Regions from separate parts of the Brachybacterium sp. AOP24-D1-21 genome, predicted to be linked through region 2. Evidence: predicted binding sites of a transcription regulator. Region 2 holds the regulator's gene; each other region holds the start of a gene.
The links. The regulator HspR, encoded in region 2, represses chaperone genes until heat shock. The targets are predictions, from matches to a motif close to AAGTTGAGTCNNNNNGACTCAACTT.
Positions count from the first base shown of each region.

Region 1: ACT3UF_RS04125 (Hsp20/alpha crystallin family protein) is a predicted target of HspR. The motif match lies at 2,748-2,772, and genes of this name have one in related genera.
Region 3: ACT3UF_RS08205 (Hsp20/alpha crystallin family protein) is a predicted target of HspR. The motif match lies at 1,587-1,611, and genes of this name have one in related genera.

Region 1 is NZ_JBQSXX010000001.1:906,427-911,286, reverse strand. It holds gene ACT3UF_RS04140 (hypothetical protein) at 1-581, shown strand, start outside; gene ACT3UF_RS04135 (sugar nucleotide-binding protein) at 578-1,393, shown strand; gene ACT3UF_RS04130 (GNAT family N-acetyltransferase) at 1,475-2,179, opposite strand; gene ACT3UF_RS04125 (Hsp20/alpha crystallin family protein) at 2,270-2,701, opposite strand; gene ACT3UF_RS04120 (hypothetical protein) at 3,178-3,417, shown strand; gene ACT3UF_RS04115 (hypothetical protein) at 3,512-3,790, opposite strand; gene ACT3UF_RS04110 (hypothetical protein) at 3,787-4,326, opposite strand; partial or broken gene ACT3UF_RS04105 (phosphofructokinase) at 4,649-4,771, opposite strand.
Region 2 is NZ_JBQSXX010000001.1:3,231,508-3,236,367, reverse strand. It holds gene ACT3UF_RS14520 (TVP38/TMEM64 family protein) at 1-451, shown strand, start outside; gene ACT3UF_RS14515 (glycosyltransferase) at 501-1,760, shown strand; gene ACT3UF_RS14510 (heat shock protein transcriptional repressor HspR) at 1,744-2,184, opposite strand; gene ACT3UF_RS14505 (DnaJ C-terminal domain-containing protein) at 2,301-3,323, opposite strand; gene ACT3UF_RS14500 (nucleotide exchange factor GrpE) at 3,450-4,127, opposite strand; gene dnaK (molecular chaperone DnaK) at 4,127-4,860, opposite strand, start outside.
Region 3 is NZ_JBQSXX010000001.1:1,833,828-1,838,687, reverse strand. It holds gene ACT3UF_RS08220 (IS256 family transposase) at 1-579, opposite strand, end outside; gene ACT3UF_RS08215 (hypothetical protein) at 894-1,133, opposite strand; gene ACT3UF_RS08210 (ribbon-helix-helix protein, CopG family) at 1,130-1,381, opposite strand; gene ACT3UF_RS08205 (Hsp20/alpha crystallin family protein) at 1,659-2,090, shown strand; gene ACT3UF_RS08200 (ABC transporter substrate-binding protein) at 2,441-3,448, shown strand; gene ACT3UF_RS08195 (class I SAM-dependent methyltransferase) at 3,553-4,218, shown strand; gene ACT3UF_RS08190 (FecCD family ABC transporter permease) at 4,190-4,860, shown strand, end outside.

The DNA.
Region 1 (4,860 bases), 2.3 Mb from region 2:
GATCGCGGGTGATCGGGGGAGCGCGCACCGTGGCCGGGATGGTGGCCGGCAACGAACCCCTCCGCACCGCCCCGAAGCTCTCCAGCGCCCTCGCAGCGGCCGCCGCGACCGGGGCTTTCGGCATTTTCTACAGCTCGATCTGGTCGATGTCGATGCACCTGACCACCCAGCGGCTGCTGCTGATCGGGATCCTCGCGATCGGCGCGATCACGGCATGGCTCATCGTCGGCAACCGCCTGTGGGACGCGCCCAGATACGAGCGGCTGGCTCGCGTGGTGCTGCTGTACAACCTCTCGACAGTGCTCACGCTGCTGATGATCGTCGCGCTGCTGTACGTGTGCCTGGTGGTGCTGATCTTCACCAGCGCGCTCATCGTCATCGCTCCGGACTATCTCGCCGAGGTCATCGGCGGCGAGCCCGTCCTGGCGCGGTATCTGGACATCGCGTGGCTGAGCGCGGCGATGGGCGTGGTCGCCGGCGCGCTGGGCTCGAGTTTCGACAAGGACACCGATATGCGCAGCCTCACCCACGGCCAGCGGGAGAGGCAGCGCAGGTTCACCGAGGAAGAGGTGGGGCAGTGAGCGGACCGGTCCCGACGCGGACGCTGTGGGTGGGCTGCGGGCGCCTTGGCGGGCGCACCGGCGCTGCCCTGCTGGAGGCGGGGGGAGAGGTGCTCGCGCTGCGCCGAGATCCGGGCGCCGTGCCGAGCGGCTTCCGCGCGCTGGCCGCGGACCTCTCCTCACCCCTGGAGGGGGCCCTGCCCGCCTGCGAGGCGATGGTCATCACCCTGCCCCCGCCGGAGGGGGCCGACGGGTACGAGACCCCGCTGCGCCACCTGGCCGCCGCCCTGCCCCACCGGCCCGCCCGGACCGTGTTCGTCTCCTCCACCAGGGTGTTCGAGGGGTACGCGAACCGTGCCGATCCGGCCCCGGTGCTCACCGAGGAGGATGCCCCGCAGCCGCTCGGCGACCGGGCCCAGAGCCTCCTGAACGGGGAGCGCCTGGCGAGGGAGCTCTTCGACGCGATCGTGGTGCGCCCCGCCGGGATCTACGGCCCGGGCCGGGATCGGCTGCTGCGCACGGTGCGCGAGGGACGCCCCGTCGACCACCGCCGACGCACGAACCGCATCCACGAGGAGGACCTCGCAAGCGTGCTCCTCGCCCTGCTGGCGCATCCGGAACCGCCGGTGCTGCTGCACGCGGTCGACGGCGCGCCCGCGCGCCTCGGAGAGGTGGTCACCCACCTCGCCTTCCGGCTCGGCCTGCCGGTCCCGCCCGCCGCCGACCCCGATTCCGGCCACGGGACCGTGCTGAGCGGGGCGCGGATGAGGGAGCTGCTCGGAGAGCTCCGGCATCCGGACTTCCGCTCCGGGTACGACGCGATCCTCGTGTGACTCCGATCAGCGACCGAAGAGGCGGGTGAAGAACCCGGGGCGCTTCGTCGAAGCGAGGATCGACGCCGACGCTCGGCTGCGCTAGCCGAGCTCCTCGTCGATCTGGGCGTGCGAGGGCCGGCGCCGGTTCCGCGCCCCCGGGGCGCCGAGGACGCGCACGTCCGCGAGGGGCGTCCAGCCGAGGTGCTCATAGAGCTCGACGCCCCGTCCAGTCGCCACGAGCAGGCCCGTGTCGACATCGTGCTCATGGGCGATCGCCAGGAGCGTGCGGGTGACGAAGGTGCCCAGACCCCGCCGGCGATGCGTGCTGGCGGTGTAGATCCGGTCGAGCACGGCGCAGCCGTCGACCACCGCCATGCGTCCTCGGGCGACGACACGGCCCGCCTGGATGACGGTGAGGAGCGTCCAGCCGTCGAACGTCTCGCGGGCGACCGTGCAGGAGTCCGGCACGATCGGGGCCTCGACGTCCTGCAGCTCCATATCGGTGACCATGAGTCTCTCCTGATCGCTGATCAGTTCGAGATCGCCGGTCTCTCCGAGGGCCGGCGGCGCCTCGCCGACCTCGGAGATGAGGGTCAGCAGGTGACCCGGATTCCCCGCGACAGAGGAGGTCGCCCTGCGCAGCTCGTCCTCGCTCCAGCGGAACAGGACGGTCTCCGAATCCCCGTGCTCGGTGCGCGGACCGACGGTGTGCGAGGTGCCCTCATGGACCACCTCGTACTCCCGGGTGCGGGCCCATCCGTCCACCCAGGTGCGCACCGTCGCCGCGGTGAGCTCGTCATGCATGGCTGTCACTCCTTCGCTCGCCGTGGGAAGGTCGGTGCTGCCCGGGCCCCGGCATCGTGGGATGCCGGGAGCCCGGCAGCAGGGGGAGCCTCAGGTCGCGGTGGACTCGATCTGCGCGGGTGGGCTGTCAGCGGTGACCTCGATCTTGCGAGGCTTGGCCTTCTCGCTGAGCGGGATCCTCACGCTGAGCACACCGTTGCTGTAGCTCGCGGAGATCCGCTCGGTGTCCAGGCCCTGTCCGAGGCTGAGCTGGCGCAGGAAGGTCCCGCCCGTGCGTTCGCGCGTGATCCACTGCGCGCCCTCGTCCTTCGGAAGGGTCCGCTCCGCACGGATCGTCAGGAGCTGACCGTCCACGTCGACGTCGACCGAACCGGGATCGATACCCGGCAGATCGGCCGCGAGGACGTAGTGATCGCCGGCGCGGTAGAGATCCATCGGCATCTGCCGCGGTCCCCGACGTCCAGCATCGAGAAAAGTGCCCGCGAATCGCTCCATCTCTCGGAACGGATCGGTGGTGGCCATTGCTTCTCCTCTCTGATGTGACCCCCGGTCGTCCGGTGGTCGCCGAACCTTGAGTCCCTCCGACTCAAGTACGAGCAGATTAGCACTCTCCGGGCGAGAGTGCCAGAGTTCGGGAACGGCCTCGCGGCGGCGCGGAGCCGGTTCGCCGGGGTGCCCGGCCGCCGAGGAGAAGGCATCGTTCCAGGGTCCCGAGGTCCAGCGCTCAGGGTCTCGTGCCTCGCGCGGGGGCGGATCAGCGGGGGCGGATCTAAGGAGAGCCTCTCAGCGTCCATCGGCGCAGCCCTTCGCCCGAGAGGCCGATGGCCCTCGGGGGTGAGCCGGGGGTGAAAAGACGCGATTCGGCGACGCTCGGAGCGCACGGGCGCGATTCCTCGTCAAGACTGACTCCACCGCACTGCTGCCCGCCTGCCTGTTGAGGGCATCAGGCAGCATGCCCGTCTGCGGGGCTCCGTCCCCGCTCGTCGTTGGAGAAGTCTGTGACCCCCGTGGAACCCCTCACCGCCCACCGATTCGGTGCGGCGCCCGAGCGCATGCTGCCGCTCGACGTCGCCGAGCTCACCGATCCCGAGGGCGACGCTCTCACCCTCACCACGGACGCCGGGGGCATCTGGGTCACCTGCACGACGGACGGGGAGGAAGTCACCGTCGGCCCGTTCCCCGCCGACTCGCTGAGAGATGCGCTGACGGTGCTCGGTGCCTTCACCCGCGCCGCGTAGCGGCACGTCACGGCACGCGATGGGGCGGAAAGTGACCGCCCCCGGCGCGCCGCGCCAGCAGTCGTCGTGCGTCCCCACCGCTGCGCGCTTCGGCTCAGGACGAAACGACCTCCGCGGGGGACGGCTGGGAAGCGCTCGGTGGCCGGGTGAGGGGGAGCAGGGCGAGGCCCAGCAGCGCCGGGAGGGCCAGCAGCGTGTACATCCCGGTGTAGGGGTCCGCCGCTCCCCAGCTCGTGCTCAGCGTGAGCAGTGCGGCAGCGGCCAGCGGCGCGATCAGCCCCGCGAGGCTCCCGGCAGCGCCCACCAGCCCGAGCCCGAAGCCCGCTGCGGACGCCGGCAGCAGGGCGTAGGCCAGGGAGCGGGTGGCGGTCATGCCGAGCCCGATCGCGAGCCCGGCCACGGCCGTGGCGACGTGGAAGACCAGCAGCGTCGGGGCGAGGGCGCGATGGTGGCAAAGTGTGGATCGAGCCGGGCCAGCAGCTCGAGCGCCTCCTCGGGGCGGGCCTCGTTCCGTGCCACCCCGGCACGGGCCACGATCTCCACGGCGTCGTGATACCCGCCGCGCCAGGAGTGCGGCCAGTCCTCGGCCTCGATACGGGCGAGGTAGCTCGCAGCGGCGGTGAGGTCTTCGCTCACCGCGTGGATCAGGGCCAAATGCGCGTAGGCGACGTTGCGATGGTGTGCCCGATGCAGGGTCTCCGCGAACCTGGCCTGCAACCGGCGGGCATCACGCGCCGCGATGAACTCGTCGGCGTAGAATAGGGTGGTCGCGCTCTGGCTGATCGCGGTCATCAGGATCCGATCCAGCTGCTGATCGCGCTGCGAATCCTCCGCGGCGCTCTCGAGGACGGGCAGGGCGCGCAGGGCGAGGTCCTTCATCGGCCGGGACTGGCCGAGCATCCGATGCACAGCGGACAGTGTGGTGCTCCCTTCGGACCTTGACCACCGTCAGACCCCCGGCGAGAGCCTTGCTGAGATGCTCACCGGAGAGATCCGCGAGCACCTGGCAGCCCACGGCGCCGAGGTCGGAGGCCAGGCGCCGGTAGACGTCGGCCGGAACGATGTCCTCCCGGACCGCGCCGCTGAGTATCACGGTCCCGGCCTCCATACTGGCCGTGAGGGTGAGGCCGTAGAGCTCATCGAAATCGTGCCGGGAGATCCGCTCGCCGCCGGCCTCGGCGATGCTCTCCCGCTCGCCGCCGCGGCGGTCGTGGATGTAGGCGCCGTTGTGGGCGGTGGCGTCGACGGCGATAAGGTCGATGCCCTCGTCGCGGATCAGGTGCCGCAGCAGGTTGCCGGTCTCGCCCGCCAGGGCGGAGCACAGCGTCACCTCGGTGCCGAGCGCTCTGAGCATCCGTGCCTGCCAGATCCCCTGACCGCCGGCGTGGATGTGGATCTCCGGATCACCGTGCTGCGCCTCCACCGTCACGCTGAGGATGGGGG
Region 2 (4,860 bases):
GCTGGGGGCCTGGGGACCGATCGTCTTCATGGTGGTCTCCGTCGCCTCAGTCGTGTTCCCGATCGTGCCCGGCGGGCTGCTGGTGCTCGCCGGCCCGGTCCTGTTCGGTGCAGTCGAGGGCACGCTCTACAACTACGCCGCGGTCACTGCCGGCTCGATGCTGAACTTCCTCATCGCCCGGCACGTCGGACTGTCGCTGATCGAGCGGCTGTTCCGCCCGCGCACAGTCGAGAAGTTCCTCGGCTGGACCCGCAGCCCCCATTTCACGCGCGCCTTCGCCACCGCGATCGCGCTGCCCATCGCCCCCGACGATCTGCTCTGCTACATCGCCGGGACCACCAAGATGCGGTGGCGCACCTATGTCTGGATCATCCTGCTGTGCAAGCCGTGGGCTCTGATCGCCTATGGGCTCGGCGTCAGCGCATTGGTGATGCGCTTCCTGCCCTGGTGACGCTTCCTGCCCTGGTGACACTTCCTGCCCTGGTGAACGGAGCCACGACATGTTCATGAGATCTCGCGCCCTGCGGCGCCCCGCCCCTCTCCGGGAGCGCGCCCTGCGCCGGCTGGATCGGCTCGCGCACGGCGTGCTCCCCGGTGGCGGGCCGCGCGGCGTCCGGCATCCGGACGAGCCGCTGCGGGTGCTGATGCCGCGCGGGCTGACGGGCCTGGCCCGGGAATCGGGCATCGGCGCGGCGATGCGTCATCAGGAGTCGGCGGTGCGCACGCTCGGCCATCAGGTGGTCACCTCTCCCCTGCGCCCCTTCGACGCGGTGCACCTGAACACCCCCTTCCCGGACACTCCGGTGCTGGCGCGGTGGGCACGGCTGTGGCGACGTCCGGTGCTGGTATGGGCCCACTCCACCGAGGATGACTTCCGGGATTCCTTCACCGGGTCGAATCAGCTCGCCCCGCTGTTCCGGCGCTGGATCGCGCACCTGTACCGGCGCGGCGACGTGGTGATCACCCCCAGCGGCTACTCGCGAGATCTCGTCTCCGCCCCGAAGTACGGGATCTCGGCACCGATCCGGGTGCTCTCCAACGGTGTGGACACCAGCTTCTTCCGGGCGGATCCGACGGCCCGGGCGCAGCTGCGGGACCGGCTCGGACTCGCCCCCGACGCCCCCGTGGTGATCAGCGTCGGCATGCATCTGGTGCGCAAGGGGATCCTGGACTGGGTGGAGGTCGCCCGGCAGCTGCCTGAGGTGAGCTTCGTCTGGTTCGGGCGCACGGACCCGCGCCTGCTCACCGCCGAGGTCCAGCGGGCACTGGCGAGTGCCCCGCCCAATGCGCTGTTCCCCGGCTATGTGAACGCGGACCGGCTGCGGGAGGCCTACGCCGGGGCGGATGTCTTCGCCTTCCTCACCAAGGAGGAGACCGAGGGGATCGTGCTCTGGGAGGCGCTGGCCACCGAGATCCCGACCCTGGTGCGCGGCATCCCGCTGTACCGCGACGCGATGCCCGACGGGGTGCTCACGCACCAGGTCTGCGGGGACGGGCCCGAGTTCGCGGGTCAGGTCGCCCGGAAGCTCTCCGCGCTGCTCGCCGGAGAGCTCGAGGACCTCACCGCTGCCGGTCGCCAGGCCGCCGAGGGGGTCGACCTCGCCCAGGTGGCGCTGCAGCTCGAGGAGATCTACCACCTCGCCGGGGTGCTGACTCCTCCCAGCACCGCCGCAGTCACCAGCTCCCCCGCCGTCGGGAGCACTCCCGCAGTCGGGAGCGCCTCCGCGATCAGAAGTGGCGAGATCAGGACCGGCGAGTAGGCCGCCACACCACCAGCGCGCTGCCGCTGCTGCGCCGCCGGGGACGTTCACCGCGGCGCAGAGCGCTGATCTCACCGTCCCGATCGGCGGAGAACACGCGCCGCTGAGCGGGGGTCAACGCGCCGAGCTTCTCGCGAACGCTCTCGAGCTTGCCCTCGAGCTCGCTGACCTCGTCCTGCAGCTCGAGAATCCGCTTGATGCCGGCGAGGTTGATGCCCTGGTCCTGGGAGAGTGCCTGGACCTCCTGGAGGCGGACCACATCGCGGGGGCTGTAACGGCGGCCGCGTCCCCGGGTACGCTGCGGGACGACCAGTCCGAGACGGTCGTACTGGCGCAGGGTCTGCGGGTGCATCTCGGACAGCTCCGCCGCGACCGAGATGACGAAGACCGGGGCGCGGTCATCGAGGCGGTGCGAGAAGGCCATCGGGGTGCTCCTTCCGAAGCTCTGCAGCGTGCGGGTGCGTTCTCAGCTCATCGTGCTCAGCAGACGGGTGCTCAGAGGGTGGGTGCTCAGCAGGCGCGTGCTCAGCACGTGGATGCTCAGCGGGCCGCGGCCTCGGTGAGGCCGGCGCGGGGGTCCTCGTCGGCCAGTGCTGCCCGCAGGTCCTCGATGGCCTGCTTCGCCGCGCCGTCGACGTGGGTGGGGACCGCGACCTGCACGGTGACGTGGAGGTCGCCGGTCTTCTTCTTGGTGACCAGTCCCTTGCCCCGCACTCTCAGGGTACGACCGGAGGGCGTGCCGGGCGGGACCTTCACGGAGACGGTGTCGCCGTCGAGCAGCGGGACCGCCACGGTGGTGCCGAGCACCGCCTCGTCGAAGGAGATCGGCACCGTGATGCGCAGGTTCACGCCGTCGGCGCTCCAGACGGGGTGCTCTTCGACGTCGAGGGTCAGGAGCAGGTCGCCGGCGGGCGCGCCGCCGGGGCCGGGTCGGCCCTTGCCGCGCAGGCGGATCTTCTGCCCGTCGTGCACGCCGGCGGGAATGCGCGTGGTGATGGTCCTGCCGTCGACGGTCAGGCGCAGATCGGTGCCCAGCGCCGCATCGCGGAAGCTGACCCGGGTGCGGGCGGAGGTGTCGGAGCCCTTCGCCGGGGCGCGATTCGGCGAGAAGCCGGCGGGACCGGCGCCGCCGAAACCGCCGTTGCCGAAGCCGCCGCCCTGGCCGCCGAACATCTTCAGCAGATCATCGATGTCGGGGTTGCCGGCGCCGCCGCCGGGGGCGGGGCGAGCGCCGGGGTGGCCGCCGCCGCCGAACATCGAGGAGAAGATGTCCTCGAATCCGGCCCCGCCGGGACCGCCCTGGCCGGCGGAGAAGCGTGCGCCACCGGCGCCCATGGCTCGGATCGCGTCGTACTGCTGGCGCTGCTCCTCATCGTTGAGGACCGAGTAGGCCTCGCCGATGCTCTTGAACTTCTCTTCAGCTTTGGCGTCGTCGGGGTGGTGGTCGGGGTGGTACTTGCGGGCCTGGGTGCGGTAGGCCTTCTTGATGTCCTGGGCGCTCGCGTCCTTGGAGACGCCGAGGACCGCGTAGAAGTCCTTGTCGAGCCAGTCCTGTTGGGACATGTGCGTCTCCTTCCGAGAGCGGGGATGGTGAGGGGGTTGGTGCTGTGTGCGATACGGAGAGGGAGGTGCGGGGCCCGCCGGTCGTGATGACCGGCGGGCGCCGCACCGCCTCAGGGGTGGGGAGGGTCAGGCGGGGCCCCGGGTGCCGACCCGGGCCGGTCGCAGGATCCTCTCGTGCATCGAGTAGCCGGGCTGCATGACCATCGAGATGGTGTTGGTCTCGACGTCATCGGCGTCCTCGTGCATGAGGGCCTCGTGGAGGTTCGGATCGAACTGCTCCCCCACGGCGCCGAAGCGCTTCAGGCCATGCGAACCGAGGACCTCCTCGAGCTTCTGGGCGATCGAGTGGAACGGGGTGCCTTCGACGATGTCGCCGTGCTGGCGGCCCAGCTCCACGTCGTCCAGCACGCCGATCAGCGAGCCGAGGACGCGAGCCACTGCCGCGTCCTTGCTCACCTCCGCCGCGCCCTCGATGCGCCGGCGCGAGTTGACGTATTCCGCCTGCTCACGCTTGAGCTGCTCGGAGAGCTCGGTGACCCGGCCCTCGAGCTCGGCGACTCGGCCGGCGTCGGCCGGGAGTGAGGAGTCCTCTCCGCCCTGGGCGGCCTGCTCGAAGAGCGCCGCAGCCTCGGCGTCGAAGGGGTCGACCGGGTCGGTGCCGCCCTGCGCCTCCGCCGCGGGGGTGGACCCCGAGGGACGGACGGAGCCGTCCTCGGGGTTCACCTTGCGCTTGTCGGTGAAGGAGAACCTCGGCTCGCCCTCAGGCCGCTCGCGGTCCTCAGGAGTGCTCTGGCCCTCGGTCATCACTTCTTCTCCTCGTCCTCGTCCACGATCTCGGCGTCGACCACGTCGTCATCGTCAGCACCGGCAGCGTCCTCGGAAGCGCCCTCGGCACCTTCCGCACCCTCGGCCTGCGAGTAGATCGCGGTGCCGACGGCCTGCAGCGCCTCGTTGAGGGAGTCGCGCTTGGCCTCGAGGTCCTCGGTCGAGGAGTCCTCCTTGGCCAGCACGTCCTTGGACTCCTTGATGGCGTCCTCGGCCTTTGTCTTGTCGCCGTCCTGGATCTTGTCCGCGTTGTCCTTGAGCAGCTTCTCGCCCTGGTAGACGAGCTGCTCGAGGGTGTTGCGGGCGTCGGCGTTCTTGCGGCGCTCCTCGTCCTCGGCGGCGTGCTCCTCGGCGTCCTTCACCATGCGGTCGATGTCCTCATCGGACAGGGCGGAGCCGCCGGTGATCTGGATGGACTGCTCATTGCCGGTGCCGCGATCCTTGGCGGTCACATGCACGATGCCGTTGGAGTCGATGTCGAAGCTGACCTCGACCTGCGGGATGCCGCGCGGCGCGGGGGCGATGCCGGTCAGCTCGAAGGTGCCGAGCAGCTTGTTGTCCCGGGTGAACTGACGCTCGCCCTGGAACACCTGGATCGCCACGGAGGGCTGGTTGTCCTCGGCGGTGGAGAAGACCTCGGAGGTCTTGGTGGGGATGGCCGCGTTGCGCTCGATGAGCTTGGTCATCACGCCGCCCTTGGTCTCGATGCCGA
Region 3 (4,860 bases), 1.4 Mb from region 2:
GACTCCGCCGTCGCGGATCTTGAGCCAGATCGCATCGATGTAGACGATCGGGTAGACCGACTCCAGGGGCCGGGACTGCCACTGGGCGACCTCGTCGGTGACGACGTCCGTGACCCTGGAGATCGTCGCGGCGGAGACCTTCGAGCCGTAGATCTCCTCGAGATGGGAGCCAATGTCGCGGGTGGTCATCCCGCGGGCATACAGCGACAGGACCATGTCCTCGACCCTGCCCAGTCGGCGGGTCCGCTTGGGCACGATCACGGGCTCGAACGAGCCGTTGCGGTCCCTGGGGACGGTGAGCTGCACTGGGCCCTGGAGGGTATGGATGGACTTGGTGGTCTTGCCGTTACGGGAGTTGCCCGTTCCGGCGCCGGCAGGGTCGCCGGACTCGTAGCCGAGGTGGTCGCTCATCTCGGTCTCCAGGGCCCGCTCCAGCACGGCCTGGGTCATCCGGGACAGCAGCTCCTCGACCCCGTGGCGGCCCTCTCCGAGGTCTTCGGCGGCGTTGACGAGGGCGTCGACCTGGTCGGCGCTCAGCACGCCCGCAAGAGGGTTCTGGGCATCAGCAATCTCGGTCATGTCATCGGTCCTTTTCAGAGGCGAGCCCGCAGGTCACACCTCGGTTAGAGACCGGACCCTTACACAGCTAATGAAACACCCTCCTCCACGCTGATCGTGCGACCAACGGCACGCCGCTCAGCGATCCAGTCCCGGGCCGCATCTTCGAAGAACTCGCTCATCCGCTCACGCTAGAGCGCGACCCGGCCCCGACCACGACGACACCCCGGCCTAGTACGCATAATCTTGATTATGCGCACTAGACGGGCGGCTCCCCCAAGGCGTCTCCGCTCGTGCGCCCACTCCGGGGCTGCCGGCCTCGCGGCGGGATCGGATTACGAGATGAGCGTGAGGTACTGCTTGCGGGCGCGCATCGAGTGGATGATCTCCTCGGTGCCGTCATCCCAGATCAACACCACCAGCTCGAGAAGACGGGCATGAGTGTCGAACCCCAGGCGCAGCTCGCGTTGCGGGTTCTCCTCATCCAGTGGCGCTACGTAGACCGCAGTGCTGGCCGCGTGAATGGACTCCTCGGGAGCAATGTCGTGCTTGAGCGCTGAGGGCCGGACCCTCACGCGGTCGTCCACTCTCGCACTGCTCGACGGATCGCTTCGGAGCGATTCAGGTGCTCGCGATCAGCGCGCTGCATCAGCGAGGAAATCTCTTCGTCGGTGAATCGCACCGGCACAACCTGTGCCGCTTGCTCACCGCGAGTGGGCCGTCCGCGCTTGCGCAGCTGCTCCACGTCGTAGCCAGCTTCGGCTTCAGCAACCCAGGCATCGACCTGATCCTCGGGGACCTCATTACCTTGCATCTTCCTCATGCCGGATATTGTAATACGTATATCGATGGCATAGCTAGCCCGGGCCATGCGCGACCTAAGCACAATGGGCTGCACAAGCCGTCGTTCACCGAGGCGCGCGGCGCACCCGGGGGCGCCCGACCCTGCTGTGGGAGGGCAGCTAAAGCAGCCGCTATGGGCAGATTTCAAGGCTGGCACTCTCCGGGGGAGAGTGCTAATCTGCTCGCAGTTGAGTCGAAGGGACTCAAGGTTGGTAGGCCACCATTCCCGGAGGTGGCCGCGACAGGAAGGAGACATCATGGCTACCTACGACCCGTTCCGTGAGATGGAGCGTCTCGCGAGCAACTTCCTCGACCCCGGGCGACGGGGCCCTCGGCAGATGCCGATGGACCTGTATCGCGCCGGCGATCACTACGTTCTCTCCGCTGACCTGCCGGGCATCGATCCCGGGTCCGTCGATGTCGATGTCGATGGACAGCTGCTGACCATTCGCGCCGAGCGGACCCTCGCGACCGATGAGCAGGCGCAGTGGATCACCCGCGAGCGCACGGGAGGAACCTTCCTGCGCCAGCTCAGCCTCGGACAGGGACTGGACACCGAGCGCATCGCCGCGAGCTACGACAACGGCGTGCTCAGCGTGACGATCCCGATCAGCGAGAAGGCCAAGCCCCGCAAGATCGAGATCACCACGCAGAACACTCCCCAGCAGATCGAATCCTCAGCGACCTGATCACTCGATCACCCTCACCGAAGGCCCCCGGCTCCCCGCGAAGCCGGGGGCCTTCCGGCGCTCAGGAAGCCAAACAACCGGAACCGCCGCCCACTTACTCGCGATGATGATCAGCACGGTGCCGAGCTGCGCAAGCAACAGGTCCGCATAACTTCGACTATGCGCATCAGCTTCCGGGGCTCCCCGATCGACCATCCCCCACCCGCAGCGGAGCGACGGATGGGTTGCCGAGGACGACAGGCGTGGAGATTAACGTACGGCGCGGCGAGGCGCCGGTGTCGTACGGATCACCTCAACTCGAGGCCTACCTGTGGTCAGAGCCGCGTCCATGCGCGACATATACTCATGTCATGCGAATGATTCCCATTACCCGTATGGCTGTGGTGGCATCTGTTGTGGTGCTCGCGGCTTGCAGTTCCCCCTCGGCCGACCCCTCCTCTGATGACAGCGTGGCAGCGGCTCAGCTGACCAGCTGCGGGCTTGAACTGGCGTTCGATCGCGTGCCCACGCGTGCGGTCACGCTGGAGCAGGGATCGACCGAGATGATGTTGGCGCTCGGGCTTGGTGACTCGATGGCGGGTACCAGCTACCTGACTGACGCTGTCGCGCCGGAGTTCGCAGATGCTTATGAGCAGATCCCGGTACTGGCCGATCAGTACCCGACGGCGGAGCAGCTTCGCGGGGCGGATCCGGACTTTGTCTACTCGATGCGGGCCTCTGCGTTTGCCCCCGATGCGGTGGGAGAACGCAGCGAGTTGCGTGACCTGGAGGTCCCGGCGTATCTGTCGTCGAACGACTGCGAGGACCCGAACTTGGTCTCTGCCGAAGGAGGCTTCGAGCAGATCTTCGCTGAGGTGACCGATATCGCGACGATCTTCGATGTGGCCGACCGGGGCGAGGATCTGATCGACGCGCAGCAGGAGGTTTTGGATCAGGTGGCTGCCTCGGCTCAGGCTCTGGACGGGGTGGAGGTGGCCTGGATCTACTCCACTATTAACGGCGCTCCCATCGTGGCCGGAAATGCCGGCCTACCGCAGACGATGACCGAGCTCGCCGGCGCCGAGAACGCCTTCGATGATCTGGACGCCCAGTGGACCGAGACCAGCTGGGATCAGATCTCCCAGCGTGATCCTGATGTGCTGGTGTTGGCTGACCTCTCTCGCGGCCTGGACGGCGACAGCGCACAGGACAAGATCAAGACCCTGCGTGCTGACCCGGTCACCGCGCAGCTCGCTGCGGTGCGGGAGGACCGGATGGTCGCGATCCCAGCTACCGAGATGGATCCGTCCGTGCGAAGCATCAATGCGCTGGAGACGTTGTCAGAAGCATTGGTCGAGCTTGAGGGGGCTCACCGATGAGCAGGGGTGTCGATGCTGTGGCCGAGTGGGCCCGCGATCATCTGGAGAGCTGGGACCGGCAGCAGGCCTCGTACATCAACCGGCGCGAGGACCGGTTCGCCGTGATGCTCGACGTGCTGGCCGAGACGGTTCCCGAGGACGCTTTGGTAGTGGACCTCGCATGCGGTCCGGGGTCGATCTCGGATCGGGTACTGCGGAGATTCCCGCGGATGAGCTGTCTTGCTGTCGATTACGACCCGATGCTGCTCGAGCTCGGTCGACTCGCCCTGGCCGAGCACGGTGATCGGGTGACCTTCCGCGAGGCGGATCTCTGGGACCCGACGTGGATTGAGGCTCTGGGTGGTCGGCGGCCGCACGCGGTGCTGTCCTCGACCGCGTTGCACTGGCTGCCGGCCGATGTGCTGAGCCGGGTCTACCGCGAGGTGGGCGAGCTTCTGCTCCCTGGCGGTGTGCTGATGAACGCCGATCATCTGCGTCAGCTCGAGGGGCGTCCGTTGTTCGAAGAGCTGAGTCGCCGGGATGACGCGGCTACCCAGGCTCGCGATCAGGCATCCGGCGCGCTGACCTGGGACACTTGGTTTTCTCGAATCGCTGATCACCCTCACTTCGCGCCCCTTCGTTCCGAACGGGAGCGCCGCTTCGCGAACAGACCGCCGAACCCGGATCTGAGCGCCGCGTTCCATGTCGCCGCGATGCGTGCCGCGCAGTTCCGCGAGGCGGGGCCGATCTGGCAGCACCTCGATGACTTCGTCATCCTCGCGCAGCGCTGAGCGGGTTCGCCAGATCGCGACGGTACTCGGCGCGTGGCTGGTGCTCGTCGCAGGCGTTCTTGTGTCGATCGTGGTCGGTGGCGGTGAGATCGGATGGTCAGAGACGCTGCGATCGCTAGGGAGCCACATCGGCCTGCCGGTGGAGCCGTTGTCGACGTTGGCCGATTCGGTGATCTGGCAACTTCGAGCCCCCCGTGCGCTCATGGCTGCGGTGGCCGGTGCTGGTCTAGCGACCTGCGGCGCGCTCTTGCAGGCGGTCACCCGAAATGCGTTGGCGGAGCCCTACCTTCTGGGCATCTCCTCGGGGGCCTCGACCGGGGCTGTTTTGGTGATGGTCACCGGGCTCGGCGCGGGGGCACTTTCCCTGGCGGCGGGCGCCCTGGTCGGCGGGTTGGTCGCTTTCGGGCTGGTCCTCGCCCTGCTCGGGCAGCACGCCTCAAACACGGGACGACTGGTCCTGACCGGGGTCGTGGTCGGGCAGCTTTTCACCGCGATGACATCGTTGGTTCTGCTCGGGTGGGGCGACGCGGACGCCGCGCGTGGCTTGACGTACTGGCTGACCGGGTCACTGGCAGCCGCGCGCTGGCCTGCTGTCGCGTTATGTGTCGGGGTAACCGTCATTGCCCTGGTGGTGGCACGACT